Regions from separate parts of the Streptomyces sp. NPDC027962 genome, predicted to be linked through region 1. Evidence: riboswitches for the same ligand, from Rfam matches in the RefSeq annotation. Region 1 holds a riboswitch; each other region holds the start of a gene.
What was found. A riboswitch is a leader RNA that binds a small molecule or an ion and turns the genes downstream of it on or off. The one in region 1 is predicted to bind cyclic di-AMP.
Positions count from the first base shown of each region.

Region 2: linked by a shared signal. The riboswitch ahead of ACZ4SA_RS16580 (C40 family peptidase) and the one ahead of ACZ4SA_RS26805 (M23 family metallopeptidase) in region 1 are both predicted to bind cyclic di-AMP.
Region 3: linked by a shared signal. The riboswitch ahead of ACZ4SA_RS09255 (M23 family metallopeptidase) and the one ahead of ACZ4SA_RS26805 (M23 family metallopeptidase) in region 1 are both predicted to bind cyclic di-AMP.
Region 4: linked by a shared signal. The riboswitch ahead of ACZ4SA_RS18335 (C40 family peptidase) and the one ahead of ACZ4SA_RS26805 (M23 family metallopeptidase) in region 1 are both predicted to bind cyclic di-AMP.

Region 1 is NZ_JBVHTA010000034.1:15,826-23,084, forward strand. It holds gene ACZ4SA_RS26795 (PrsW family intramembrane metalloprotease) at 106-1,434, shown strand; gene ACZ4SA_RS26800 (aldo/keto reductase) at 1,485-2,429, opposite strand; gene ACZ4SA_RS26805 (M23 family metallopeptidase) at 2,622-3,671, opposite strand; cyclic di-AMP (ydaO/yuaA leader) riboswitch at 3,683-3,839, opposite strand; gene ACZ4SA_RS26810 (PP2C family protein-serine/threonine phosphatase) at 4,077-5,219, opposite strand; tRNA gene ACZ4SA_RS26815 (tRNA-Met) at 5,418-5,491, opposite strand; gene ACZ4SA_RS26820 (MerR family transcriptional regulator) at 5,903-6,229, opposite strand; gene ACZ4SA_RS26825 (cold-shock protein) at 6,660-6,863, shown strand.
Region 2 is NZ_JBVHTA010000015.1:78,173-85,431, reverse strand. It holds gene ACZ4SA_RS16590 (C40 family peptidase) at 1-1,036, opposite strand, end outside; gene ACZ4SA_RS16585 (hypothetical protein) at 1,404-1,757, shown strand; gene ACZ4SA_RS16580 (C40 family peptidase) at 1,902-3,065, opposite strand; cyclic di-AMP (ydaO/yuaA leader) riboswitch at 3,068-3,230, opposite strand; gene pcrA (DNA helicase PcrA) at 3,494-5,959, shown strand; gene ACZ4SA_RS16570 (M23 family metallopeptidase) at 6,044-7,259, opposite strand, start outside.
Region 3 is NZ_JBVHTA010000007.1:121,631-128,889, forward strand. It holds gene ACZ4SA_RS09250 (SGNH/GDSL hydrolase family protein) at 1-429, opposite strand, end outside; gene ACZ4SA_RS09255 (M23 family metallopeptidase) at 668-1,594, opposite strand; cyclic di-AMP (ydaO/yuaA leader) riboswitch at 1,597-1,754, opposite strand; gene ACZ4SA_RS09260 (tyrosine-protein phosphatase) at 2,430-3,242, shown strand; gene ACZ4SA_RS09265 (DUF6126 family protein) at 3,268-3,432, opposite strand; gene ACZ4SA_RS09270 (helix-turn-helix domain-containing protein) at 3,451-4,041, opposite strand; gene ACZ4SA_RS09275 (aspartate aminotransferase family protein) at 4,106-5,500, opposite strand; gene hpnH (adenosyl-hopene transferase HpnH) at 5,604-6,623, opposite strand; gene ACZ4SA_RS09285 (phosphorylase family protein) at 6,629-7,259, opposite strand, start outside.
Region 4 is NZ_JBVHTA010000017.1:137,070-144,328, forward strand. It holds gene ACZ4SA_RS18325 (ATP-dependent Clp protease proteolytic subunit) at 70-711, shown strand; gene ACZ4SA_RS18330 (hypothetical protein) at 719-1,027, shown strand; cyclic di-AMP (ydaO/yuaA leader) riboswitch at 1,373-1,528, shown strand; gene ACZ4SA_RS18335 (C40 family peptidase) at 1,532-2,008, shown strand; gene ACZ4SA_RS18340 (ATP-binding protein) at 2,187-2,618, opposite strand; gene ACZ4SA_RS18345 (8-amino-7-oxononanoate synthase) at 2,838-3,983, opposite strand; gene bioB (biotin synthase BioB) at 4,129-5,313, shown strand; gene ACZ4SA_RS18355 (adenosylmethionine--8-amino-7-oxononanoate transaminase) at 5,306-6,595, shown strand; gene bioD (dethiobiotin synthase) at 6,685-7,259, shown strand, end outside.

The DNA of each region.
Region 1 (7,259 bases):
CCTCGTTAGGGTCGACGGATGTCCGACTCGTCCGCGCAGCCGCCCCCGGAGCACCGACGGCACACACCGCACCGCCCGCACCCACCGGCGGTGTCGGTGCAGGTGATGTCGCAGGTGCCACCGCATCCGGTGCTTCCGGCGTTCGAGCAGCAGCATGTCGACGCGCTGCTCACCGAACTGCCGGCGCCCGCGCGGCGGCGCTACCAGCCGCGCGCCTCGAAGCTCTGGCGCAGCAGAGCCCTTCGTGCCGGTGTGGTGATCACGCTGCTCGCCCTGTGCGGCCTGGTGATCCTGGTGCTCGTCAGGGAACAGACCGGCACCCACGGCTTCCTGGTCGGTCTCGGCCTCGCGACGCTCCCGGTCCCGTTGCTGCTGGCCGCGTTCCGCTGGCTGGACCGGGTGGAGCCGGGCCCGTGGCGGAATCTCCTCTTCGCCTTCGCGTGGGGCGCGTGTGCCGCGGCGCTGATCGCGATCATCGCGAACACCTTCGCGACCCGCTGGATAGCCACCGCGACCGCCGATCCGGCGTCCGCCGACACCCTCGGTGCGACGGTCATAGCGCCGGTCGTCGAGGAGAGCGCGAAGGCCGCCGCGATCATGCTGATCTTCGTCTTCCGCAGACGGGACTTCACCGGAATCGTGGACGGCGTGGTGATCGCCGGTTTCACGGCGACCGGCTTCGCCTTCACGGAGAACATCCTCTATCTGGGCAACGCCTTCGGCGAGGACCAGGCGATGGGGGCCTCCGGCCTGGCCTCCGTGACCGCTGCGACGTTCTTCGTCCGCATCGTGATGTCGCCTTTCGCCCATCCGCTGTTCACCGTGCTGACGGGCCTCGGCTTCGGCGTCGCGGCGCTCGGCGCCCGACGCCACCGGCGTCTGCGGCGGATCGCCCTGCCGTTGCTGGGTCTGGCGCTTGCGATGGGCATGCACGCCCTGTGGAACGGTTCGGCGTCCCTGCTGGGCCCGTGGGGCTTCTACGCGGTGTACGGGGCGTTCATGGTGCCGGTCTTCGGTCTGCTGACCTGGCTGACGATATGGACCCGCCAGCGCGAGCTGCGCACGATATCCGACGAGCTTCCCGCGTACGCCGCGGCCGGCTGGATGTCGGCGGCCGAGCCGTCCGCGCTGTCGTCGATGCGGGCCCGCACCATGGCTCGCGACTTCGCCCGGCGCTCCTACGGACCGGCGGCGGGGCATGCGGTGTCGGAGTACGAGGCGTTCGCGACGTCGCTGGCGTTCCTGCGGCACCGGGCCCACCGGGGGGCGGCGGGCCCGGACTTCGTCGAGCGCGAGCAGGAGCTGCTGCACCATCTGTGGCAGCGCAGAGAGGTGGCCGGCCCGTCGCTCGCCTACGCGGCCGCGGCGACCGGCCGGGTACGGATGCCGCCGCCGTACCGCGACTACGGCGGCTACAACCCGTACCGCCACTGACCACTCCCGCTTCTGACCGCTCCCGCTACTGAAACCGCCCCGCCGGCGCGTCAGGCGGACGCGGCGGTCAGCCGGGCCAGCTCGCCCTCGGTCAGGTCGAGGTCCGCGACGGCGACGAGGGCCGCCAGTTGCTCGACCGTACGGGCGGAGGCGATCGGCGCGGCGACGGTCGGCTGCGCGGCCAGCCATGCGAGCGCGACGGTCGCGATCTCCGCCCCGCGCGCCAGTGCCACCTCGTCGAGCACGGCGAGGACCCGCAGGCCCCGCTCCGACTCCAGGTGCTTGGACGCGCCCTGGGCCCGCGCGCTCTCCACTGCGGCGCCCGGCCGGTACTTGCCGGTGAGGAAGCCGGACGCGAGCGCGTAGTAGGGGACGGCGGCGAGTCCGGCGCCGGCGGCGGTGTCCAGCAGCTCGCCCTCGTAGGTGTGGCGGGAGACCAGGTTGTAGTGCGGCTGCAGCGCCGTGTAGCGGGTGAGGCCCTCGCGTTCGGAGAAGTCCAGGGATGCCTGGAGGCGCTCGGCGCTGAGGTTGGAGGCGGCGATCGCGCGGACCTTGCCTTCCTTCACCAGTTGGTCGAGGGCGGTGATGATCTCCCCGACGGGGACGGACGGATCGTCGAAGTGGGTGTAGTAGAGGTCGATGTAGTCGGTTCCCAGCCGGGTCAGCGACTCCTCCGCCGCGGCCTTGATCGTGGTGGCGGCCAGGCCCTTGTGCCGGGGGTGGGCGCCGACCTTGGTGGCGACGACGACCTCGGAGCGGTTGCCGCGGGCGGCGAGCCACTTGCCGATGAAGGTCTCGGACTCACCCCCCTCGTTTCCGGGCACCCAGGACGAGTAACTGTCGGCGGTGTCGACGAAGTTGCCGCCCGCGGCGGTGTACGCGTCGAGCACGGCGAAGGTTTGCGCCTTGTCGGCCGTCCAGCCGAAGACGTTGCCGCCGAGGGCGAGCGGAAAGACGCGGAGGCCGGAGGAGCCGAGGGTACGCAGAGAAGTCATGCGTCGATCAACAGCCCGTCCGGTGCGGCGTATTCCGGCAGCCCTGACGTCGGGGGGTGTGCGCCAGGGCTGCCGGAGACATGGGGATGCCCGGCACAGGAGTCGCCGGCTGCCTCGCTCGGTGGTGTCCGAGGAGCCGCGGGGGTCCCGTACCGGGCAGGGTCGGACCGTGAGGCCCTTGCCGCGCAGGGGTCAGACCGTGAGGCCCTTGCCGCGCAGCCACGCCAGGGGGTCGATGCCGGAGCCGCCCGCGGTGTGCACCTCGAGGTGCAGGTGCGGCCCGGTGACGTTGCCGGTGGCGCCGACGCGTCCGATGGTTTCGCCGGTCGTCACCTTCTGGCCGGCACTCGCCGTCATCGACGACAGGTGCGCGTACAGGACCTCGGTGCCGTCGTCGAGCTCGAGCACGATGCGGTAGCCGTAGGAGCCGGACCAGCCCGCCGACTTGACCGTGCCGCCGTGCACGGCCTTGACCGGGGTGCCCGTCGGGGCGGCGAAGTCGAGGCCGGTGTGCTGCCCGGAGGACCACATCGAGCCGGACTCGCCGTACGTGGAGGTGAGGGTGTACGAGGAGGTGGGGAGGGCGAAGCTCTTGGCGAGCTCGGCGAGACGCTCGGCCTCCGCCTTGGCCCGCGCGGCCTCCTCGGCCTTGCGCTTCTCCTCGGCGGCCTTGGCCTCCGCCGCGCTCTGCTGCTTCTTGGCAGCGGCCGCGGCCTGCTCGGCTGCGAGCGTCTCCGCCGCGGCCTTCGCCTCGGCGTCCACCTCCGCCTGCTGCTGCTCGGCCTGCTGGAGGATGCGGGCGCGCAGTGCCTCGCCCGCGCTCGCTCCCTGGGCGGAGCTTGTGCCGTCGTCGGCGACGGTCGTCGCGGCGGTGAGCGGTGCCGTGTTCGCCTGCGCGGCGACGTCCGCCTCGGAGTCGTCGGAGATCAGGGAGCCCACGCCCGGAAGGGACTTGGCGTCGGGGAGTTTGTCCGTGATCGCGTCGGGCAGGGATATCGAGACCGCGGGCTTGTCCTGCGCGGTGGCTATGCCGCCCGCACCGACAGCGGCGATCACGCCGACTCCGAGCACCGTGGAGCTGCGGGCGAGCCCGCCGCGCTGCTTGATGACGCGGTGCCGGCCGCGCACCGGGCGGATGGAGTCCTCGGTGGGATTCCACTCCTCCCAGGTCCGCTCGGGTGCGTCGTCGCCGAAGCGTTCTGACGCGAAGCGGGCCTCGGGGGCAGGCATGTTGGACGCCACGAAGGCGCTCTCCTTTCCTTCCTTATCGCCTACCGGGTTAGCTGACGGGTTCGGAGCAGGAAGGTCTCCTACGGGTACCTCGACCGCTCGACAGAGCGACAAAAGGTGCCCGATTCACCCCAATTGGTGGTTCCCCGGTTCCCTGGCGGGATTCGGCGCGTGCGCACGGTGCCGCCACTTACGACGGCTGGGACGACCGCGCTGCGTTATCGAACGTTAATAGACCCCGGGGCCGGAAACCAAGCTGTTCCCGATGATCGTTAGCGACTTCGGCCGGGACTTAACCGGACAGAAGAGGCCGGATCCGGGCGACTTGATCAAACGTCAGGCGCGGTTATGTTTCTGATGGTGCGTCACGTGTTATGCGGAGGGGTGCGCTACGACTACGCACCGCTACCTCGGCGGCTATGCCGGGACCACCGGCATCGTCCGGCGCCGCTCCGGCTCGCCCGCCGCGGGCCGGCCGACCGCCAGCAGCGCCATGTCGTCGTTCGACCCTCCGCCCGTGTACCGGCGTACGTCGTCGATCAGCGTGTCCAGAAGCTCACCCGGCCCGGGGAAGACATGCCCGCCGAGGCGGTCGACGGGATCGTAGAAGACGCCCCGCTGGTCGCGCGCCTCCGTCACCCCGTCCGTGTAGAGCAGCAGCGTCGCCCCGTCGGGCAGCGGAAACTCGTCCGCCCGGTCCGGCCACGCCCCCAGATCCCCCATACCCAGCGGCAGCGCCGCCTGAGACGGCTCGAGCACGTCGACACCGCCGTCGGCACGCAGCACGAGCGGCTCCGGATGCCCTCGGTTCACCAGCCGCACAAGGGCACGGCCGCGCGGGATCTCACCCAGCACGGCGGTGGTGAACCCCTCGACGACGTCGAGCCCCTCCCGCCGGACGCCCTCCCGCCGAAGCGCCCGCTCCAGCCGCTGCGCCACGCCCTCCAGAGAGCTCTCCTGCTCGGCCGCCTCACGGAACGCCCCGATGAGCACAGCCACCGTCCCGACCGCGCCCATCCCCTTGCCCCGCACATCGCCGACGACGAGCCGTACCCCGTGCGGGGTGTCCTGCACGGCGAAGAGGTCACCGCCGATGAACGCGTCCGCCTGCGCCGCCTCGTACCGCGCGGCGATACGCAGGCCGCTGATCCGCTCGACCGGCTCGGGCAGCACGGCCCGCTGCGCGGTCTCCGCGATGATCCGGGCCGAGGCGAGCTTCTCTCCGCTGCGGCGTACGACACGATTGAGGAGGAGTGCGAGAGCGGCGACCGTGAGCAGCGTGGTCGTCTCCGTGACCGCCGTGATCTGTGCGGCGGTCTTGTTCACGAGATGAAGGGCGATCACGGCCAGCACCGCCGCGATCCCGGTCAGCAGCGTCGTGACCCAGCTGACGACGGGCGCCGCGATGAGCGGGGCCGCCGCGAAGAGCGGTACCGCGGTGAAGCGGGCCGGGGTCATGAGGTCGAAGACGACGCCGCTGACGATCATCAGGGCCGGCAGCAGGCGTACGGGCCACGGAGCGCTCCGGGAGCCGACCTGGTCTCGCAACGCCTGTCCCAAGGGTGCTCTCCTGCCGGGTCCGCTGACGGCCGCCGGCGACTGCCGCCGCCCTCCCCAGGCTGAGCGCCGACGCGCCGCGGAGCGACTCCCGGTCGTCCAACCGGGCGAACGGGCGCCGGGAGCGACCGGGATACCGCCGGAAAACGACACCGGCCCGGCAGTCGATCTCTCGATCGGCTGCCGGGCCGGTGCCTTCAGTAGCGGGGACAGGATTTGAACCTGCGACCTCTGGGTTATGAGCCCAGCGAGCTACCGAGCTGCTCCACCCCGCGTCGGTGAACACAACCTTACGCCATCCGGAGCAAGATCCAATCCATTTGCCGATCCCGCCCCGCCGGGTCGGTCACATCCGCAGCGTTTCGTCCGTCAGTTCTACGAGGGCCCCCTGGCGGAGGGCCCCCACCGACCGAGGGCAGCCTGGTCAACGGGGACGGGCGTCGTGGCGACAGCGGAGGGGCGGCCGATGTCCGTCATGGCCTTCACGGTCACGAACGGACGGATCGCCGAGATCGACATCCTCACCGACCCCGAACGCCTCAGCCGCCTGGACCCGACGGTCCTCGACGACTGACGCACGCCCATGCGGTGAGGCCCGAATCCTCCCGCTGCCCCGGGGGCTGGGCCGCCGATGACGCGCTTCCCGAACCCTCCCGCTGCCCCGATCCGCTGCCCGGTTCCCGGCCCTACTGGGAGCCGGCCCGACGCAGCTGTTCGTTGAGGCGGAGGGCTTCGTCCAGCTGGTCCTCGAGGATGATGATGCGGCAGGCGGCCTCGATCGGGGTGCCCTGGTCGACGAGCTCGCGGGCGCGGGCGGCGATGCGCAACTGGTAGCGGGAGTAGCGGCGGTGGCCGCCCTCCGACCGCAGCGGAGTGATGAGCCGGGCGTCGCCCAAGGCGCGCAGAAAGGCCGGTGTGGTGCCGATCATCTCCGCCGCCCGGCCCATCGTGTAGGCCGGGTAGTCGTCGTCGTCGAACCTGTCGTCGGCGTTCTGCGGGGCACCTGAAGTCATTTACACCTCTCGTCGAGCACGGCGTGGGGCCGTGGCACCGTACCGAAATCCTAACGCCGGCGCGCCGGGATATCTTCCGCCCCCGCCGCAGATTTCCTGCCGGGGCCGATCTGCCGGGCCGGGCCGGTGGAGACACGCGGCTGAAAAATATCTGATCCGGCAACTGGAGAATTACAGAAGGCGGCGCGGTGGATTCGACGATCCTTTTATCGACAGCGATGAAGGGGCTGTCGCACGACCGCCCAGGACGTGCTACTGTCGATCTCAGTTGCAGTTGTGGTTCCCAAAGAATTCAAGTGCCCTTACCGGTTCTCACGATCCGGCGAGAGCGTTTTTGCATTTCCGGTGCACTCCGGGCGGGGTAATCATTGCGGCGACTCGGGGCTCGCAAAGTGCGAGCCCTTGGGTACTGCCCCGAAGGAGAAATAACATGGCTACTGGCACCGTGAAGTGGTTCAACGCGGAAAAGGGTTTCGGATTCATCGAGCAGGACGGTGGCGGCGCCGACGTGTTCGCCCACTACTCGAACATCGCCTCTTCCGGCTTCCGTGAGCTCCAGGAAGGTCAGAAGGTGTCCTTCGACCTGACCCAGGGCCAGAAGGGCCCGCAGGCGGAGAACATCGTTCCCGCCTGATGTCGGCCTGACGCCCAGGCGTTCCACGCAGCTGGGGCCCGCACCTTGGGGTGCGTGCCCCAGCTCGTTGCTTTTTTGCGGACCTCCGCAGTTTCGTCCGGGCGCACGAGCTCCGAGGATGCCGTTCCACTGCCGGCTGCACAGCCTGCGACGCGGCTCCGGACGCTCGCCCCCCGATTTTCTTGAACGACTTCCGTGAACGAAATCCGGAAGCGGCATCCCCGACCGGATCTCCGGACGGGCTTTTGGGCGCGGGTTTCCCCGTAGCCCTCACGAGCCGCCGACCCGCCTTTCCTGTAATGACAAGAGACGCCCCACGTCCTGTATTCACTGGAACGGTCCGGCGCGCATCGCTCATCTTTTCTTCGGCTCGTTCCTGTGATTCTTCATGCGGCT
Region 2 (7,259 bases), on a different contig from region 1:
CGACGCGGACCGGGGCGCCGGGGCGCGGAGCGTGGATCATCTGGCCGCCGCCGATGTAGAGGCCGACATGCGAGACGCCCGAGTAGAAGAACACCAGGTCACCCGGCGCGAGTTGGGCGCGCGAGACGCGTCGGCCCGCGTTGATCTGCGTGTAGGTCGTGCGGGGCAGGGAGACGCCCGCGGAGCGCCAGGCGGCCTGGGTCAGGCCCGAGCAGTCGAAGGCGCCGGGGCCCGTCGCCCCCCATACGTACGGCTTGCCGAGCGCTTGGTAGGCGTAGGCGACGGCCTGGGCGGCCCGGCTGCCCGGCGCCTGCAGCGGGCCGCGAGGTGTGCTCGAGCGGCCGGCGCGCGCGGGGGCGTCCGCCCCGCCGCCGTGGTGGGCGGCGCGCTGCTCGGCCGTCAGCCCGGACAGCAGGCGCTCGGCGGCCGAGAGCTTCTCCCGGACGGTGGCCTTGTGGCGGGCCAGTTCGGCCCGGCGTGCTTCCAGCGCGGTCATCCGTTCGCCGGCCTGTGTCTTCAGCCGTGCGAGCTCCATCAGCTGCCGGTGCACGCCGGCGATCGCCGACGCGTGGCGTGCGCCGACGCGTTCGGTGCGGGCCGCGCGGTCCAGGTACTCGTCCGGGTCCGAGGTGAGTGCCAGCTGCAGGCCGGGGTCCAGGCCGCCGCCCCGGTACTGGGCGGTGGCGATGGAACCGAGGGCGTTGCGGGAGGTGTTCAGCCGCTCGGTCCTGCGGGCGGACTCGTCGCGCAGCGAGTCCAGCGACCGGCGGGCGCTCTCCACCTGCTCCTTGGTGCCGTTGTACTTCTCGGTCGCGGCCTCCGCCTCCTGGTACAGCCTGTCGACCCGGGCCTTGATCTGTGCGGCGGTGGGACGGGGCTCGGCATGCCCTGTGCCGCCGAACGCGGTCGTGGTCGCCGCTCCGGCGAGCGCGAATGTGGCCGCAGTACGGACGGCCGGCCCGGTGAGCGGATGCTGCCTGGATTTGCGGTGCGCTGCCACGAGGGCTTCCACGTCCTTCCGTCGGCCGGCCGCCATCCCCTGAGGGTTCGTCCCTTCGGTCCCTGCGGGGCGGTCCCGGTCGCTGCGGATCGGGTCCCTTCGGGTCCGGCGGCGGGCCGCACAGGGGAGCGGTCCGCCGCCGGATCCTCGGCGGTGGCGGCCGAGTGCCGTCCGGCTGCACGACGGCTGGTGGGGAGTCGGCCACCTGGAGCAGGACGCTAAACCCGGCGGTCACGGGGGCGGGAGGGAAGGTCTGCAAACTTCCGAAGATGGACGTTCGGGATCGGTTCCTGAGCGCCGTGCCGGCGACGCGGGCCCGCATTCCGGTACTCCGCCGACCGATACGACCGAACCCGCCCACCTGCCCGACAGCCAGTGGTATCGCGGCGGTTAGAGTCCCGCCATGGACGTACTCATCAATGTCTTCGTGGCACTGCACATCATCGGCATCGCCTCCCTCCTGGGCGGGTTCCTGACCCAGACGAAGGCGATGCGCGACGGCACGGCCCGCTTCAACGCGCCGATGCTGCACGGCGCGCTGACCATGCTGATCACGGGTGTGGCGCTGGTGGGTCTGAACCAGGCGGACGACCAGAGCGTGAACAACCTCAAGATCGGCATCAAGCTGGCGGTGCTGGTGGTGATCCTCGGCCTGGTGTACGTGAAGCGGGACGAGGAGAGGGTCGACAAGGCGCTGTTCGGCGCGGTCGGTGGTCTGACGGTGGTCGACATCTTCATCGCCACGCTCTGGACCTGAGCGGAACCGCTGCTCCGACCTGAGCGGCGGGTCCGGTCCGGACCCGCATGACGAGGTCCGGGCCGACGCGGCTGACGCACGGATGCCCGGGCGGCTCGGCCGCCCGGGCATCCGTGCGTCAGGTCGTCCCCTGTCCGCGCCCCGTCAGGCGGGACGGACGCTGCCGTAGATCGGCATGTAGTAGATCGACTCCTCGCGGACGTTCGCGCCCGGCTTGGGGGCGTGGATCATCTTGCCGTCGCCGATGTAGATGCCGACGTGGCTGATGTCGTCGTAGAAGAAGACCAGATCGCCGGGGAGCAGACCGGCCGTCTCCACGCGGGAGCCCACCTTCACCTGGTCCCAGGTGGTGCGCGGCAGGTCCACCCCGGCGGCCTTCCACGCGGCCTGGGTGAGGCCGGAGCAGTCGTACGAGCTGGGTCCCGTCGCGCCCCAGACGTACGGCTTGCCGATCTGGTTGCGGGCGAACGCGAGGACCTTGTCGGCCTTGGCCGCATACGTGCCGTCGTCCGTGCCGGTACCGGTACCGGTGTCACGGTCGGGGGTGGTCTCGCTCTCCTGTCGCTGTCGCTCTGCCTCCGCCTCCGCTTCGGCGCGGGCGGCCGCCTCCGCCTTGGCCTTCGCCTCGGCCTTGCGGCGCGCCTCCTCTTCCTTCTTCCGCTCGATCGCGGCGAGCCGTGCCTTCTCCTCGGCCGTCAGCTTCGACAACAGCGTGCGCGCCTCGGCGAGCTTGGTCTGCACGGTCTTCTTGCTGGTGCGCAGGGACTCCTGGGAGTCCGTGAGGGACTCGAGGCGCTTCGTCGCCTCCGCGCGCTGCTCGGCAGCCGCCGCCCGCTCGGTCTCGTATTCGGTGACGGCCCTGCGCTGCTGGTCCGTCATCCGGTCCATCAGCTGCGTCTGGTCGAAGTACGCCTGCGGGCTGTCCGCGAACATCAGCGCGGCGGTGGGCGTGACTGCGCCGGTCCGGTACTGGGCGGCCGCGTAGTTGCCGAGGGCGCGGCGGGACTCGTTCAGCTTCTCGGTGCGCTTGGCCGCGTCGTCGAGCAACTGGTCCACCTCGGCGCGTTTCTCCGCCGTGGCTTCCTTGGCCTTGTTGAACTCCTGGGTGGCGCTGCCCGCCTGCCGGTACAGGTCGTCGACCTTCTTCTGCACCTCTTCGATGCTGGGCTTCGGATCGGAGGGTGCGGCGGTCGCGCTCTGCGTGGAGAGCAGAGTCACACCGGCGAGTGCTGCCGTCGTGAAGCCGACGGCGGGGGAGGTCTTTGCGGTTCGGCTGCGGGGCTTGCGATGCGACGCCAAGGCCGGCATCTCCTTCTTCCGTGGACCGCCTACCGGGTTAGCTGTCGGGTTCGGGCGGAGCGGAAGACGCCCTACGGACCGAGTGGTGCGCGGTCCGATTCACCCCGGTTGTGCATGGTGGGTCCCCGGTTCCGAACTCCTTTGGCAGGAGCCCGGATTCGGCGCAGGCTGCCCGTTCGGCGTGGTTCGCCAGGAGGGGTACGGGCCGCCTGGTCGAGCACGCTAGCCAACTCGTGTGTGTGCTGTGAAGGTTGATGTTCGATATGTCCGATACATTTTCGTGACCTTTTTCGGCGGGTGGCCGCCGGCCGGGGTGCCGATGGCAGGGCGGATGCGTCCCGTCACGTACCGTGTCCCGCTCGTGCCCCTGCTCGTGTCCTGCTCGTGTCCCGATGCGGCCACGTGCTGTCGGTCCGGCCGCCTAGACTCGTTAAGCGATGAGCAGCCTCTTTGACGACAGCTTCCTGGCGGACCTCCAGCCCGACGGGGACGAGCAACCGCCGCCGCCCGAGGAATCGGCTCCGGAGCAGCTTCCGGACGACCTCTTCCAGGGCGCGTTCGACGTGCCTCCGGCCCGCGACGGGTACTACCGCGACGGCGCCCCGCGCCCTGTCGTGGACCCCGCCGCCCTGCTCGAGGGGCTGAACGAACAGCAGCGTGCGGCCGTCGTGCACACAGGGTCACCGCTGCTCATCGTGGCCGGTGCCGGCTCCGGCAAGACCCGGGTCCTCACCCATCGCATCGCGCATCTGCTGGGCACGCGGCATGTCCACCCCGGCCAGATACTGGCGATCACCTTCACCAACAAGGCCGCCGGCGAGATGAAGGAGCGCGTCGAGCAGCTGGTCGGCCCGCGTGCCAATGCGATGTGGGTCCTGACCTTCCACAGCGCCTGCGTCCGGATCCTGCGCCGCGAGTCGAAGAAGCTGGGCTTCACGTCGTCGTTCTCGATCTACGACGCGGCGGACTCCAAGCGGTTGATGTCGCTGGTCTGCCGCGATCTGGACCTCGACCCGAAGAAGTTCCCGCCGAAGTCCTTCAGTGCCAAGATCTCGAACCTGAAGAACGAGCTGATCGACGAGGAGACCTTCGCCGACCAGGTGGTTGGTGGTACCTCCCAGGCCGAAGGCTCTGGGGGAGGATTCGAGAAGACGCTCGCAGAGGCGTACCGGATGTACCAGGCGCGGCTGCGCGAAGCCAATGCCCTGGACTTCGACGACATCATCATGACCACGGTCCACCTGCTTCAGGCGTTCCCGGATGTCGCCGAGCACTACCAGCGGCGCTTCCGGCACGTCCTCGTCGACGAGTACCAGGACACCAACCACGCTCAGTACACGCTCGTGCGCGAGCTGGTGGGCAAGGGGTGCGAGGACCTGGACCCGGCCGAGCTGTGCGTCGTCGGCGACGCCGACCAGTCGATCTACGCCTTCCGCGGCGCGACCATCCGCAACATCCTCCAGTTCGAGGAGGACTACCCGGACGCGACGACGATCCTGCTGGAGCGGAATTACCGCTCCACCCAGACGATCCTCTCCGCCGCCAACGCCGTCATCGAGCGCAATGAGTCCCGCCGCCCCAAGAACCTGTGGACCGACGCGGGCGCCGGCGCCCAGATCACCGGCTACGTCGCGGACACCGAGCACGACGAGGCGCAGTTCGTCGCCGACGAGATCGACCGGCTCACGGACGCGGGCGAGGCGAAGGCCGGCGACGTCGCGGTCTTCTACCGTACGAACGCCCAGTCGCGTGTCTTCGAAGAGATCTTCATCCGCGTCGGCCTGCCCTACAAGGTCGTCGGCGGAGTGCGCTTCTATGAGCGCAAGGAGGTCCGCGACGTGCTGGCGTATCTGCGTGTCCTCGCCAACCCCGAGGACAACGTTCCGCTGCGCCGCATCCTCAATGTGCCCAAGCGCGGCATCGGCGAGCGCGCGGAGGCGATGATCGACGCCCTTGCGCTGCGGGAGAAGATCACCTTCCCGCAGGCGCTGCGCCGCGTCGACGAGGCGTACGGGATGGCGGCCCGCTCGGCGAACGCGGTCAAGCGGTTCAACGTGCTGATGGAGGAGCTGCGCACGATCGCCGATTCGGGCGCGGGCCCGGCCGTCGTACTGGAAGCCGTGCTGGAGCGGACCGGCTACCTCGCCGAGCTGCAGGCGTCCACGGACCCGCAGGACGAGACCCGCATCGAGAACCTCCAGGAACTGGCGGCGGTGGCGCTCGAGTTCGAGCAGGAGCGCGACGAGGAGGAAGGTGCGGGGACGCTCGCCGAGTTCCTCGAGAAGGTGGCGCTCGTCGCCGACTCCGACCAGATCCCCGACGAGGACGACGAGGGCACCGGCGTCATCACGCTGATGACCCTGCACACCGCAAAGGGCCTTGAGTTCCCCGTCGTGTTCCTGACCGGCATGGAGGACGGCGTCTTCCCGCACATGCGGGCGCTGGGGCAGACGAAGGAGCTGGAGGAGGAACGGCGCCTGGCGTACGTCGGCATCACCCGTGCCCGCGAGCGGCTCTATCTGACCCGGTCGACGATGCGCAGCGCATGGGGCCAGCCCTCGTACAACCCGCCGTCGCGCTTCCTGGAGGAGATTCCCGGCCAGCATTTGACCTGGAAGCGGACGGGCCCGATGGCCGCCCCCGCGGGACCGACATCGGGTATCGCGTCGTCCCTGTCGTCGTCCCGCTCGCGCGGTGGCGCATCGGGCTTTGCCACGCGGCGCACGGGCGACAAGCCGGTGATCTCGCTGGCGGTCGGCGACCGGGTCACCCACGACCAGTTCGGGCTGGGGACCGTGGTGGCGGTGACCGGCTCCGGCTCCGAGGCGCAGGCGACGATCGACTTCGGGGACGAGAAGCCCAAGCGGCTGCTGCTGAGGTACGCGCCGGTCGAGAAGCTCTGACGACGTCGAGGAGCTGGAGCACTGTCAGGACCGGGTTCCCGCGGGGGCCCGGCTCTGTCGGTCACGTGGTGCTGGGGACGGCGCCTACGTCGGTTCTATGCCGTGGCTGCGGAGCCACGGCAGCGGGTCGATGGCCGCGCCGCCGCCGGGCCGGACCTCGAAGTGCAGGTGCGGGCCGGTGGAGTTGCCGGAGTTGCCCGAGTATGCGATGACGTCGCCGGCCTTCACCGAGCCGCTGCGGATCTTGGTGCTGCTGAGGTGGCAGTACCAGGTCTCGGTGCCGTCGGCAGCGGTGACGATGGCCATGTTGCCGTAGGCGCTGTTCCACTGTGTGCGGACGGTGCCGTCCGTCGCGGCCATGACCTCGGTGCCGTACTGGACGGGGAAGTCGATACCGGTGTGCAGGGACATCCAGTTGACACCGGACTGGCCGTAGTACGCGCTGAGCCCGTCCTGCTTCACCGGCATCACGAACTTGGGGCGCAGCGCCTCACGGCGAGCGGCCTCCTCCTCGCGCTTCTTCTTCTCCGCCGCCTGGCGCGCCTTGAGGTCGAGGCGCTCCTGCGTGCGGGAGGCGCGGTCGCCGAAGTCACGTGCGTCGGCGCTGAGCGCGGCAAGCTGGGTGTCCATGGCGTTGTTCGCGGCGGCCGGCTCGACGGAACCCGGGTCGGCCGCCGTGACGGTGCTCTTCTCGTCCTTCGTCTCGCCGCCGCCGAGACCACCGACGGACGCGGCGGCGACGCCGGCGACGCCCATCACGCAGGCCGAGGGCACGACGACGGTCAGGAGCGCCGAGCGCTTGGCCGGCGTACGGCGGCGGCCGCGGCTTCCGCCGCTGCGGCGGACCGGGCGGGGGGTGACGGGGGCGACCGGCACGGCGGTCATGGTCTGTGTCAGCGCGTCGTGTTCCGGCTCGTCGCCGCTCTCGACGGTGAGGAGATCGGCCGCGGACTGCGCCTCGTGGTCGGCCTCGCGCCCGGGCTCGATGTCCGTCGGGGCGGCGGTGTCCGGCTCGGCCCCGAAGGGGTAGGCCGTCTCGTACGCGTCGTTCATCTCGTACGCGTCGTTCGTCTCGTACGCGTCGCTCGTCGGGTGCGTATCGCCCGTTTCGTACGAATCGTTCGGCTCGTACGCGTCGTTCGTCTCGTAGGAGCTGCCCGTCTCGTACGCAGCGTTCGTCTCGTACGTGCCGTATGCGTCGTACGTGTGCTGCTCGGCGGGCTGGACGAACTCCTGCTGCGGAGTGAACTGTTGGGGTACGAGTCCCTCAGGCGTGGCCGACGCGGAGTTCCACGCGGTG
Region 3 (7,259 bases), on a different contig from region 1:
GCCGCGCAGATGACGCAGGACCGGCACGTCACGGGTATCGAAACCGGTGGTCACCATGACGGTGCCCACCGAGCGCGTGAGGTCGGCGACGGCCCGTTCGAAGCGCTCGGCGACGGCGTCCGGGTCGGAGCCGGGCCTGATGATGTCGTTGCCGCCGGCGCAGAAGGTCACCAGGTCCGGAGCGAGTTCCTTCGCCCTCGGCACCTGTTCCTCGACGATCTGGTCGAGGAGACGCCCGCGTACGGCGAGGTTGGCGTACCTGAAGGTGTGTTCGGGCCTGCGGTCGGCGAGCAGGACCGCGAAACGGTCCGCCCAGCCGACGTATGTCCCGTCGGGCCCCGGGTCCCCCACGCCCTCGGTGAAGCTGTCACCGATCGCCGCGTACGACCCGAATGCGTTACTGATCTCTGTTCTCGAATCGTCTGCCACGGGAGCACATCTTTCCTTTACGGATGTGACCTACGCGACCGTAAGGAGGGGTTGACGCGGAGTGATCTTTGCCACCGGTCAGGATTCTGCCGATCCGGAATACGCGGAAGCCCCCGCTCCGCAATGCGTGGCGAGGGCTTGCCATGTGGGCCGGCCACCGGTGCTTGCCGCTCCGGAGGCCGACGCCATGTCAGATCAGCTGGGACCCAAGGCGATCGGACGGGTCGGATCGGACGGATCAGAGGGAGACGCCGTGCGCCCTGAGGTAGGCCAGCGGGTCGATGTCGGAGCCGTAGCTCGGGCCGGTCCGGATCTCGAAGTGCAGGTGCGGGCCGGAGGAGTTGCCCGTGGAGCCGGAGAGGCCGATCTGCTGACCACCGGACACGGACTGACCGCTGGAGACGCCCAGCGAGGAGAGGTGGGCGTACTGGGAGTAGGTGCCGTCCGTGTGCTGGATGACGACCTCGTTGCCGTACGCGCCGCTCCAGCCGGCGGAGACGACGGTGCCCGCGGCGACGGCCTTCACAGAGGTGCCGGAGGGGGCGGCGAAGTCGACGCCGGTGTGGTAACCGCTGGACCACATGGCGCCGGAGGCGCGGTACTGCGTGGTGACGCCGGCGTCGACCGGGGCGGAGAAGCCGGACGCCGGCGCCGGGGTGGCGGCTTCCTTCGCGGGAGCCTCCTTCGCGGGAGCCTCGGCCTGCGGAGCGGCGGGCCGCGAGTCGTCACGCGAGGGACGGGGCTGCGACTCGGCGCGGGGCTCGGGGTCGTTCTTGACCTTGGACTTGGCACCGATCGTCAGCTCGAGACCCGGGTGGATCAGCGCGGGGTCGGCGCCTATGGCGCGGCGGTTGTCGTTGAAGAGCTGCTTCCAGCCGCCGCGGACGTTCCGCTCTTCGGCGATCTTCGACAGGTAGTCGCCGGGGACGACGGTGTACGTCTGCGGGGCCTTCTTGGCGCCCTGAAGGGCGGCGGCCTCGACGGCGGCAGGGGCCACGGCGGCGGCCTGCTCCGGAGCGGTGGCCGGAGCCGCCGCGGGTGCGGCGTTGGCAGAGGTGGCGCCGAACAGGGGCAGCGCGATGGCGGCGCCACCCGTACCGGCGACGACGAAGCCGCGGGTGATCGGGTTGGTCTTGGGACGGCGGTGCTTACCCTTTGCGGGCATGGCGCTTTCCTCTCCGGCGCCTGCGAGGTGAGCTGTCGGGTTCGGGCTGGAGATGCCCGGTCGCGAACGTGCACGACTTCACCCCAAGCCGTCCGAATTGACCGGAATCGGCGTACTACCTGGGTCCCCCGCTCCTGCCACACGTGGGTGGGTTCGAATTCCGGGCGGCGGCAGGATTAGGCGGTCCGTCCGGATTGAGCGTGACCGTAGGCGAGTCGGGCAGTCCCGGACAAGCCACGATTTTCCCCGATCAATGACGGGACTGATATCAACGGGGATTTCCCGGTCACCCTCCGTGGACAACGGAGCATCAATCCCCTTACCGAGAAGGGAACTCGCGCGCCGGACGCGGCCACAGAACGTCACAGATATGACGCTGCTCACGGACCGCAACCCATCTCCCCTGCTTACGGGGCACGTTATGCCGAAACGAGCAATTCGGACAGAAGATGCATTTAGTCATCTACTCCCGCACTTAACGCAACGCACTGTCGCCCCTCGCTTCCACCCCCATCGAAGGAACGGGAATGCGGTGCCGGTCATGGCAACGGGAGGCCGAGATCACCCCCCTGTCACCGTCGCCCGAAATGCTCGCACTCTATACAGATGCACCATTTCGCCCCCTGGGTGTGGAGGCTCGCCTTCGCAGGACCGCACAGGTCCGCACATCACCCGCCGCGCGGACCGCCGGGGCCACGCCCCGAGGAAATCGGCGCGCGGCCGTCAACACCATTGGTTCATGGCCGAGATGAGTGCCTCATGAACGGGTGTCGTATCGTCGGAGCCGCGCCATCGTCGGCGAGCAGCGCCGACGGCAGTACCTGAAGGAGTCCTCGTGACGCAGCAGCTGCCGCAGGCCCCCTCGACAGAGCCGGATCTGACCGGCGTCCGCAACTTCCGGGACGTGGGCGGACTGCCGACTGTGGACGGGCGGCGGGTGCGGCACGGCCGACTGTTCCGCAGCGGACACCTGGCGCACGCGACGGCGGGCGACGCGACGTTCCTCACGACCCTGGGACTCCATACGATCTTCGACTTCCGCAACGCCGCCGACCAGCGGCTGGAGGGCCCGGACGTCGAGCTGCCCGGCGTGCGCAATGTGAATCTGCCGCTGAGCGACCCGGCCGACGGCGCCGAGTTCTGGAAGATGGTCCGGGACGGCAACCTCGATCAGCTCAAGGCCATCCTCGACGACGGCAAGGGCGCCGGGCGGATGATCGCCTCCTACCGCATGATCATCAAGGAGCGTACGGCCGAGCACAGCCAGGTTCTGCACGCCCTGGCCGAGGACAGCGTCCCGGCCCTGATGCACTGCGCCGCCGGCAAGGACCGCGCCGGGCTGTCGATCGCCGTGTCACTTCTGGCCGTCGGCGTGGAGCGGGACGCGATCGAGGCGGACTACCTCAAGTCCAACGATCCGCACCGCCGCTACAAGGTCCGGCGCACCGACAGCTCCCCCGACGCCATGTCCCCCGAGGTGATGGAGCTGCTCAGCCCGCTCTTCGACGCCCGCGCCGAGTACCTGGCCGCCGCCTTCGACGCGATCGAGCAGAACTGGGGCACGCAGGAGCGGTACCTCACCGAGGGCCTCAAGCTCTCCCCCGAGACCCGCAAGCGACTGCGCGCACGGCTCCTCGACGAGGGCTGAGGCACCGGTCGGCTGCGGCAGCGGGCTACTGGTTCTGCCCGCCCACCAGGAACAGCAGGTAGAGGAATCCGGCGATGACGTGGCCCGCGATCAGATAGAGGAAGAGCCGGATCACCAGCCCGCGGGGGAACCGCTCCTCGCGGGAGCTCCCGCCGCCCGAGGCGCGTCGGTCCAAGGGGTCGTGGGACATGGCCTTCGATCGCCTTCCTTACCGCGCAGAGGTGGCGTGCAGTTCCGAAGCCTGCAGCAGGGTGTGTACGAACAGTAGCTCGACCCCCTCGGGGCCGGCAGCCGCGATGCGGTGCGGGGTGAGCGAGTCGAAGTGCGCGCTGTCTCCGGGAGCCAGGTCGTACACCGTGCCGCCGAGGGTGAGCCGGAGCCGTCCCTCCACGACATGGAGCCACTCCTCGCCGGGGTGTACGCGTTCCAGATCGCCCTGGGTTCCGTACGGGACCGTCACCCGCAGGGCCTGCATCGCCCGGCCGGGGGCGCCGGCCCGTTGGTAGTGCCAGCCGTCGGCCGCCGCGGGTTCGCGGCGGGCGCGGACGACCGGTTCCTTCTCCGGTGGCTGCTCACCGACGAGCTCCGCCACGGTCGTACCGTAGATCCGGGCGAGGGCGAGCAGCATCGGCAGCGACGGCTGGCGGCGGCCCGTCTCGAGCCGGGACAGGTGGGCGGGCGACAGTCCCGCCCGCTGGGCGGCCGACTCGAGGGTGAGACCGCGGCGGCGGCGCAGTTCGCGCAGCCGGGGCGCCATCTCGGGCAGCCCGTCGGGCGGCGGCTCGACGGAGGTGGTCATGCCTCCATTGCGCCAGATCCCTGCCTCTGTGGCAAATTCCTTACCTCAGAGGCAAAGGACCCGCTCAGCGGTTCGCCACCGCCTGCTTCACGAGTGTCTTGCCGAAGTCCCACATCAGACCACTGCCGCCATGGGCGTCGTCCATCACGGCTTCGAACGCCGTCACGAAGCGGTCGACCTCGCATTCGCCGATGATCAGCGGCGGAATCAGTTTGATCACTTCCATGTGGTCCCCGGACACCTGCGTGAGAATCCGGTGCCGCTGCATCAGCGGCACCACCACCATCTGCGCGAACAGCCCCTTGCGAGCAGCCTGCAGCACGGTCCAGCGGCTGCGCAGCTTGATCGACTCCGGGCGGCCGAACTCGATGCCGATCATCAGGCCGCGTCCGCGTACGGCGTGCAGTAGCTCGTAGCGGTCGACGAGCGCCGCCAGCCGGGCGCGCAACAGCTCGCCGGTCACCCGCGCGTTCGCCACCACATGCTCGTCCTCCAGCACGGAGAGCACGGCGAGCCCGGCGGCCATCGCCTGGGCGTTGGAGCCGAAGCTCGCCGAGTGCACCAGCACCCGGTCCATCGACGAGTAGACCTTCTTGAAGATCCAGTCCCTGCCGAGGGTGGCGCCGACGGGCACATAGCCGCCCGACAGGGCCTTGGCCACACAGACGAGGTCCGGCTCGACGCCCGCCTCGTACTGGAAGGCGTAGAAGTCACCGGTGCGCCCGAGACCCGTCTGCACCTCGTCCACAATCAGCAGGGCCTTGTACTTGTGCAGCAGCTCCTGGGCCGCGCGCAGGAATCCCGGCGGGGTGGGGTGCACGCCCTTGCCCTGGACCGGTTCCACGACGAAGCCCGCCACGTCGCCGCGCACCAGCTCACGCTCGAGTGCGGCGAGGTCGCCCATCGCGATCGCGGTGTCGGGCAGCAGCGGGGCGAAGCCGTCGCGGAACGCGGCCTCGCCGTTGACCGAGAGCGAGCCGGTGGTCAGCCCGTGGAAGGCGTGCGTGCAGTACAGGATCCTCGGTCGGCCCGTGGCGTATCTGGCAAACTTCAGTGCCGCCTCCACGGCCTCGGTTCCGCTGTTGCCGAAGTAGACCCGCTCCAGGTGCGGGGTGTGGACGAGCAGCTTCTCCGCCAGCAGCCCCGGCAGCGGCTGGCAGTCGAAGCGGGTGAGGTCGGCGAGCTGGGCGTCCAGAACGTCGTGCAGTGCCTTGCGTACGACGGGGTGGTGACGGCCGAGCCCCATCACGCCGAAGCCGGCGAGCATGTCGAGGTAGTCGTTGCCTTCCGCGTCGTAGAAGTAGGCGCCCTCGGCCCGCTGGTAGACCTTGTCGAATCCGATGGTGCGGAGCATCCGCGGCAGCTGGTGGTTGAGGTGCCGGGTGTGCAGCTCGTACCGCTCGGCACCGCGGCTCGCAAGGAGCTCCGCCAGATCGAAGCCCTTGGGCTGCTCGGTCATTGCTCGACCCTCCTTGACCTCGGTCATTGCTCGGCCCTCCTTGACAGGGGCGCCTCCCACGCCCGGGGCGCGGGAGGGGCGGGTGAAGGTCACGCGACGACGGTCAGCGGCTGCCCGACAGCGTCTCCCGGGCGGCCCGGAGGGACTCCTTGAGCGAGCCCATGGTGGCGAGCACGGCGGTCGGTTCGTAGCCGCAGTGGGCCATGCAGTTGGCACAGCGCGGGTCCTTGCCGCGGCCGTACTTCCCCCAGTCGGTGTCCTCGACGAGCTCGCGGTAGGTCGGGACGTAACCGTCGCTCATCAGGTAGCAGGGGCGCTGCCAGCCGAAGAGGGAGTAGTTGGGGATCGCCCACGCCGTACAGGGGAAGTCGGCCTTGCCCTCCAGGAAGTCCAGGAAGAGCGGCGAGTGGTTGAGCCGCCAGCGGCGCCGGTTGCCGCCGGCGAAGGACTTCCTGAACAGCTCCCTGGTCTGTTCGACGCCGAGGAAGTGCTCCTGGTCGGGTGCCTTCTCGTAGGCGTACGCGGGCGAGATCATCATCTCGTCCACCTGGAGGTCGTCGTTGAGGTAGTTGAGCACCTCGATGACGGTCTGCGGGGTGTCCGTGTTGAAGAAGGTCGAGTTGGTGGTGACCCTGAAACCCCGGCTCTTGGCCTCCTTGATCGCCTCGACGGCTTCGTCGAACACGCCCTCCTTGGCGACCGATTCGTCGTGCCGCTCCCGCAGTCCGTCGATGTGGACGGCGAAGGCGAAGTACGGGGAGGGCTTGAACTTCTCGATCTTCTTGCGCAGCAGGAGGGCATTCGTGCAGAGGAAGACGTACTTCCTGCGGGCGACCAACTGGCCAACGATCTCGTCGATCTGAGGGTGCATCAGTGGTTCGCCGCCGGCGATGGAGACCATCGGGGCACCGGACTCCAGCACCGCTCCGACCGCCTGGGCCACCGGCATCCGCTGCTTGAGCACTCCGGCGGGGTGCTGGATCTTCCCGCAGCCCTCGCAGGCGAGATTGCAGGCGTAAAGCGGCTCGAGTTCGACGATCAGAGGGAACTTGTCGCGCTTGCGGAGCTTCTGTTCGAAGAGATACGTCCCGACCCTGATGGTCTGGCGGAGCGGCATGGCCATCTGGCTCACCTCCTGGGGAGCAGCAAAGAACGGTGCCATTCGAGAAAAGCGGGCGTTACGGCACGAAGAACGCGGAAGGCTGATATTCCACCGCGAAATGTTCCAATACGAACCAGTTCATGCTCCGGTGCGTCCACGACCACCCGGACGGCCGCAACCGGACGCGGCCCGGCCCGAAGCGCACTGCCTACCGTGGCCGCGGACTCCATGTCCCCGGCGATCACTCCCGTGGCCAGCAGGTCGGCACGTTCATGGCCGCGTACGACATGGTCCAGGCCGGTCAGCGGCCCGGTGTGCACCGTGCGTCCTGGTACGGCCCTTGCCACGGCCCGCACCAGGACGCCCGTGTTGCTGCAGACGGTGGACATGCCGCCGAGCCGGGTCTCCTCCGCGACCACCAGGTCCCCCGGGTGCATGCCGGGGGCGAACCCGGCGCAGAAGCCCGAGGCGACGACCGCCGCGTCCCGCAGCGGCCCGGCCGTGCATGCGTCGCGCACGGCGCGCCCGGCGTTGACCGGCCCCATGCCCGTGCGCAGGACGGTCACGTCGCCGCAGGTTCCGCCGCGGTCGCCGGCGCGCAGGGCGAACTTCTCGATGCCGAGCGCACAGGCGATCAGCAGCGGCACGACTGAGCCG
Region 4 (7,259 bases), on a different contig from region 1:
TAACGGTCTGTACGTCCTGTACATTTTTTACGGACATCGCGACGACCCGCAGCCGAGGAGAGGTACGCCATGAACCGTCCTTCCGCCCGCTACGTCCTGCCGGAGTTCACCGAACGCACGTCGTCGGGGACGCGCACGCTCGACCCGTACTCGAAGCTGCTGGGCGAGCGGATCATCTTCCTCGGGACCGCCGTCGACGACACCGCCGCCAACGACGCCATCGCCCAGTTCCTGCACCTCGAGTACGCCGCCCCCGACCAGGACATTTCCCTGTACATCAACTCCCCCGGCGGATCCCTCCACGCCATGTCCGCCATCTACGACACGATGCAGGTCGTCACCTGCGACGTGGCCACCACGTGCCTCGGCCAGGCCGCCTCGACCGCGGCCGCGCTGCTCGCCGCCGGCGCGCCGGGCAAGCGCATGGCGCTGCCCGGCGCGCGGATCGTGGTCCAGCAGCCTGCCTTCGAGGAGCCGTTGCGGGGGCAGCCCTCCGATCTGGAGATTCATGCTGCCGAGTTGTTGCGGCTGCGTGCGCAACTCGCCGGGACGCTGGTCCGCCACACCGGCCAGGACGCCGACCGCATCGCCGCCGACCTGGAGCGGGACAGAATCTTCGACGCGACGGCGGCCAAGGAGTACGGCCTGATCGACCATGTCATCACGAGCCGCAAGACCTCTGCCTCTATCACACCGTCCGGCGCGAAGTGAACGCGCGATGCTGCCGCCGGAACTGCCGCCGCTGCCTGCTTTGACCCGCGCCGAGGCCGAATTCGTCGACGCGTATCTCGAAGTCGTCGACATGGTCGGCCGGATCAACCCCGCCCGCTCCACCCACACCTACGGCGCACTGCGCGCGGCTCAAGCCCTGGTGGGGCGGGCCGCCGCACTGAAGGACGCCCTGACGCTCATGCATGTGCGCGGCGAGAGTGAGGTGTACACGCACACGCTCGCCGAGGCGCTTCGCGTTCTGGACGGGGAGCGCAGGGCGAGGCGCGTGACCATGCCGCCCGTTTCCACGAGTTGACGGTCGTTCCGCTGCTGTCAACCGCCAACGGGGTAACGGCATTCGTACCCCGTTCGGTGGAGCTTCAACGAAGTTGTTGCGTGTCGCAGGACTTGCGCGGCGCGATCACCGATCTGGCCCAATCGACGGCTTCACCGCTGGTACGACCATGCGTCCGCGTCATGCGAGAACGGTGTTCACACTCCTGTCCACCCGAAAGGGCCAGTCGTGATCAGCTTCACAAAAGCCGTTTCAACTCGGAAATCGGACATGGGTGGGTAACGATCCGTGGGACGACAAGCCCCCGCCACCTTGACGGGGCGGTCCGGGCGGACGCTGAGTCCTGCCGCCGCACCGGACGACTGGTCGACGGAAGTGCATCGGCAGGAGTGGAGGACCCGAGCAGTACGGCGTGACCGGCGATCCCGGACACGTCTTGGGGTGAAGCCGCTTCGGCGGCCGGGCGTCTTCGCCGGTCCGAACCCGACAGGTCATCCTTCACAGGCGGCTGACGAAGGGTTGCGCATGACTGCGCAGATTCATCTCCCGCTCCTCTTCTCGCGTGCGGGCGCCGTGTCGGCACTGACCATCGCCGCCGTCGGCGGCTCACTCCTGGCCCCCAGCAGCTCCGCAGAGGGGCGAGCGATCAGCAGCCACGCGAGCAAAGCACTCAAAGTGGCTGCCTCGAAGCAGGGATCGCCCTACCGCTACGGCGCCACGGGCCCGGCCCGCTTCGACTGCTCCGGGCTCACGCTCTACTCGTACAAAAGAGCGGGGAAGAGACTGCCCCGGACCGCCCAGCAGCAGTACAACCGGACGCGACATATCTCCGCCGCCAACCGGCAACGCGGTGACCTGGTGTTCTTCCACTCCGGAGGTTTCGTGTACCACGTGGGCATCTACGCCGGCCACGGCAAGATCTGGCACTCACCCAAGACGGGCGACGTGGTCAAGCTCGCCAAGATCTGGACGAGGAGCGTCAAGTACGGCCGCGTGCGCTGACGCCCCGACAGTTCCCCTGCGTACGTGCCCCGGTCACCCTGTCACAGGGACCGGACCAGCAGGGCGACCCCGAGCCCGGTGGCGCCCCCCGTGACGTCTTCGACGGCGACGGGCGGTGCGCCGGCCGGGCGAACACGGGCCGCCCTGCGCCGGCGATGCCGACGGCGAGCACAGTGGGTCAGTTCTGCACGGGCACGGACCACGGCAGCGCGATCCAGACCGTCTTGCCGCCCTCCTGGGTGGGTGAGACGGACAGCCGACCGCCGCACTCCGCGGTGAGCGTACGGATGATCACCATTCCGCGACCGTTGTCCTGGCGGACCGCTGCCGGCAGCCGCTGCGGCCAGCGCGGATGGCTGTCGGTCACGCCGATGCACAACTGCTCGTCACGCTCCAGCCGCAGGTCGACGGTGAAGGTCGGGGACTGGCCGAAGGTGTGCTGCACGGCGTTGGTGGCGAGTTCGGACACAATCAGCCGGACGGTGTCCACGGCCTCGGTGTCGGGCTCGAGCCCCCATTCGCACACGATGTCCGTGACATATCTCCGGGCGGTGGAGACCGACTCCGGATCGCTCGGCAGAGTGACGGATGCTTCTTGGTGGTCTGCCATGGCGACGCTGTCCCTTTCCCACCGGGCCGGGCTCCGACTCGTAGCGGATGAAATGCGAGAACGGCCACGGATTGCGCTTCCGCGCCAGACTGCCACTTAACGTGTGCCAGGGGCGTCAATCCACCAAGATACGTACATACCTGTCGCCCGAAGCAGTGAACTCTGCCACGGCAGACCGTATTTGGGGCGCTTCGGCGGCCCGGGGACGTGCCGCCGTCCTCAACTGGCGGGCGCGGCACCGATGATCGTGGAGACCGCCCGGTCGATCTGCGCTGCTGTGAGATCCGCGCGGGCGGTGAGCCTGATCCGTGAGATCCCGTCCGGTACGGACGGAGGCCGGAAACATCCGACGACGAGCCCGGCCGCACGACACTCGGATGCCCACCGCAGGGCCGCCTCCGGCGACGGGGCCTGTACGGAGACGACGGCGGCGTCGGGCCGCGCCGCGGTCAGCCCTGCGTCGGTGAGCCGGCGGTGCAGCGTCGCGGCCACGCCGCGGGCCCGCTCCGCGAGGCCGGGTTCGCGGCGCAGGAGCCGCACGCTCGCGAGAGCCCCGCCGGCCGCCGCCGGGGCGAGACCGGTGTCGAAGATGAAGGTACGCGCGGTGTTGACCAGGTGGTCGATGACGCGGACCGGGCCGAGGACCGCCCCGCCCTGGCTGCCGAGCGACTTGGAGAGGGTGAGCGTGGCCACCACACCCGCCGCGCCCGCGAGCCCGGCGGCGTCCAGTGCCCCGCGGCCCCCGCTGCCGAGAACGCCGAGACCATGTGCGTCGTCGACGATCAGTGCCGCGCCGTGCTCGCGGCAGGCGTCGGCGAGACCGGGCAGGGGCGCCGCGTCGCCGTCCACGGAGAAGACCGAGTCGGTGACGGCGAGGGCGCGGCGGCCTGGGTGTGCGTCCAGGGTCTTGCGTACGGCTTCGACGTCGGCGTGCGGAACGATCGCCGTCTCCGCCCGTGACAGGCGGCAGCCGTCGACGATGGAGGCGTGGTTGCCCGCGTCGGAGACGACGAGGGCGTCGCGGCCGCTGAGCGCGGTCACGGCGGCGAGGTTGGCCGCGTAGCCGGAGGACAGGACGAGGGCCGCCTCGAAGCCGCAGAAGTCGGCGAGTTCGTGTTCCAGCTCGGCGTGGAGTTCGGTACTGCCGGTGACCAGCCGGGAGCCGGTGGCGCCCGCGCCCCAGCGGCGGGCGGCCTCTGCGGCGCCTTCCGTGACCTCCGTGCGGCGGGTGAGCCCGAGGTAGTCGTTGCTCGCCAGATCGAGGAGGGCGCTGTCCGCGGCGCGGGGCCGGAGCGTGCGGACGAGACCGGCGTGCTCACGGCGGCGCGACTCTGCGTCGATCCAGTCGAACGGATCCTGAGGCATGGTGGTCCGGTCCTTTTGTAGGCAGCGGACAGACCCTAACCGGGTGGGCGAAGAGATCGGGTGTGGCCATGCACACACCTCAATCCGGCGCTGTTGTGGAGTTCCTCCTTGGCCCAGGCATGGGCCGTACGTCAGGATCAGCGCCATGGACCTGCTGAACACCCTGGTGGAGAAGGGGCTGCGGCGCGAGCTGCCGACCCGTGAAGAAGCTCTCGCCGTGCTGGCGACCTCGGACGACGATGTGCTCGAAGTGGTGGCCGCGGCGGGCAAGGTGCGCCGCCAGTGGTTCGGACGGCGGGTGAAGCTCAACTATCTCGTCAACCTGAAGTCGGGCCTGTGCCCGGAGGACTGCTCGTACTGCTCGCAGCGGCTCGGGTCGAAGGCGGAGATCCTCAAGTACACCTGGCTGAAGCCCGACGAGGCGTCGCAGGCCGCGGCGGCCGGTGTGGCCGGCGGCGCCAAGCGGGTCTGTCTGGTCGCGAGCGGGCGCGGTCCGACGGACCGCGACGTCGACCGGGTCTCGAAGACCATCGAGGCGATCAAGGAAGAGAACGAGGGCGTCGAGGTGTGCGCCTGCCTGGGTCTGCTCTCCGACGGTCAGGCCGAGCGGCTGCGCGACGCGGGCGCCGACGCTTACAACCACAACCTGAACACGTCCGAGGGGACGTACGGGGACATCACGACCACGCACACCTATGCGGACCGCGTGGACACGGTGACCAAGGCGCACGCGGCGGGTCTGTCCGCGTGCTCCGGGCTGATCGCCGGCATGGGCGAGGCCGACGAGGACCTGGTGGACGTGGTGTTCTCGCTGCGCGAGCTGGACCCCGACTCGGTGCCGGTGAACTTCCTGATCCCGTTCGAGGGCACGCCGCTCGCCAAGGAGTGGCACCTCACTCCTCAGCGCTGTCTGCGCATTCTCGCGATGGTGCGGTTCGTCTGCCCCGACGCCGAGGTGCGGCTGGCCGGCGGGCGCGAGGTGCATCTGCGTTCGATGCAGCCGCTGGCGCTGCACCTGGCCAACTCGATCTTCCTGGGCGACTACCTCACCAGCGAGGGCCAGGCGGGCAAGGCGGACCTCGACATGATCGCGGACGCCGGATTCGAGGTGGAGGGCACGGACACGACGACGCTGCCCGAGCACCGGAGCGCGGGCGGTGGCTGCGGTTCGGTCTGCGGGGACGGTGGCGAAGGCGGCTGTTCGAACGACGGGCCGGCGAAGGCGGCCGAGCCGGTGGCCGAGCAGGCGACCGAAGTCCCCGGCGCCCGTACGGACCTGGTTGCCGTCCGCCGTCGCGGCGCCGGAACGGATCTCGCGCCCAATGCCTGATTTCTCCCCGGACGAGCTGCGCGTCCTGGACCGTGCTCACGTCTGGCACCCGTACGGCCCGATGCCGGGCCGTACGGATCCGCTGGTCGTCGAGTCCGCCTCCGGGGTGCGCCTTCGGCTCGCGGAAGAGGTGCACGGGCAGCGCGAGTTGATCGACGGCATGTCGTCCTGGTGGTCGGCCGTGCACGGCTACAACCACCCGGTCCTCAATGAGGCGGCGACGGCGCAGCTGGGGCGGATGAGCCATGTGATGTTCGGCGGTCTCACCCATGAGCCCGCCGTCCGGCTGGCGACCCGGCTGGTCGATATCACCCCTGAGCCGCTGCGGCACGTCTTCCTCTGCGACTCCGGCTCCGTGTCCGTCGAGGTCGCGGTGAAGATGTGCCTGCAGTACTGGCGCTCGGTGGGCCGCCCCGCGAAGCAGCGGCTGCTGACGTGGCGCGGCGGCTACCACGGCGACACCTGGCAGCCCATGTCGGTCTGCGACCCGGAGGGCGGCATGCACGAACTGTGGCAGGGCGTGCTGCCGCGGCAGATCTTCGCGGACGCACCGCCGGCCGAGTACGAGACGTCGTACGCGGACGGGCTGCGCGAGCTGATCGCCCGGCACGCGGACGAGCTCGCCGCGGTGATCGTGGAGCCGGTGGTCCAGGGCGCGGGCGGCATGAGGTTCCACTCCCCGGCGTATCTGCGGGTACTGCGCGAGGCGTGCGACGAGCACGGTGTGCTTCTCGTCTTCGACGAGATCGCGACCGGCTTCGGCCGCACGGGCACGCTGTTCGCGGCCGGGCAGGCCGGCGTCGCTCCGGACGTGATGTGCCTGGGCAAGGCGCTGACCGGCGGCTATCTGACGATGGCGGCGACGCTGTGCACCCCGCGGGTGGCCGATGGCATCTCGCGGGGCGAGGTCCCCGTGCTGGCGCACGGCCCGACGTTCATGGGCAACCCGCTGGCCTCGGCGGTCGCGTGCGCGTCGATCGACCTGCTGCTCGGCCAGGACTGGCAGCAGGAGGTGAAGCGGCTGGAGGCGGGCCTGCGGGACGGCCTCGCGGAGCTCGCCGGGCAACCGGGCGTGAAGGACGTACGGGTTCTCGGCGGCATCGGCGTCGTGCAGCTGGACCACGAGGTGGACATGGCCGCGGCGACGTCGGCGGCGATACGCGAGGGCGTCTGGCTGCGCCCGTTCCGCGACCTCGTGTACACGATGCCGCCGTACGTGACGGACGACGACGACCTCGCCCGCGTCTGCGGCGCGGTCCGCGCGGCGGCGACGGCGGGCTGACGCGCCCCGCGGGGCGCCCGCCGACCAGGGGAGAGCAACGGTCCCCCCGGGGGGCACCCAGTCGGAACGAGCAGAGGACACAGAAGCACATGGCAGTGATCGTCGTCACCGGCACCGGCACCGAGATCGGCAAGACCGTCGTCACCGCTGCCGTCGCGGCCGTCGCCGTGGCGCAGGGGCGTTCCGTCGCCGTCGTGAAGCCCGCGCAGACCGGGGTCGCGCCGGGCGAGGACGGTGACGTCGCCGTGGTGCGGCGGCTCGCCGGGCAGCTGACGGCCGTCGAACTGGGGCGTTTCCCCGAGCCGTTGGCGCCCGCGACCGCCGCCCGGCGGGCCGGGCTCGCCCCGGTGCGGCCGGGGCAGGTCGCGGAGGCGACCGGGAAGCTGGCGGCCGAGCACGACCTGGTGCTGGTCGAGGGCGCCGGCGGGCTGCTCGTACAGCTCGACGACGAGGGCGCCACGCTCGCGGACGTGGCCGCAGAGCTGGGCGCGCCCGTGCTCGTGGTCGCCCCGGCCGGTCTCGGCACCCTGAACATGACGGCCCTGACAGCCGAGGCGCTGCGCGCCCGGGGCCTGGAGCAGCTGGGCGTGGTGGTGGGGAGCTGGCCCGCCGAGCCGGATCTGGCGGCGCGCTGCAATCTGGCGGACCTCCCGCACGCTGCGGG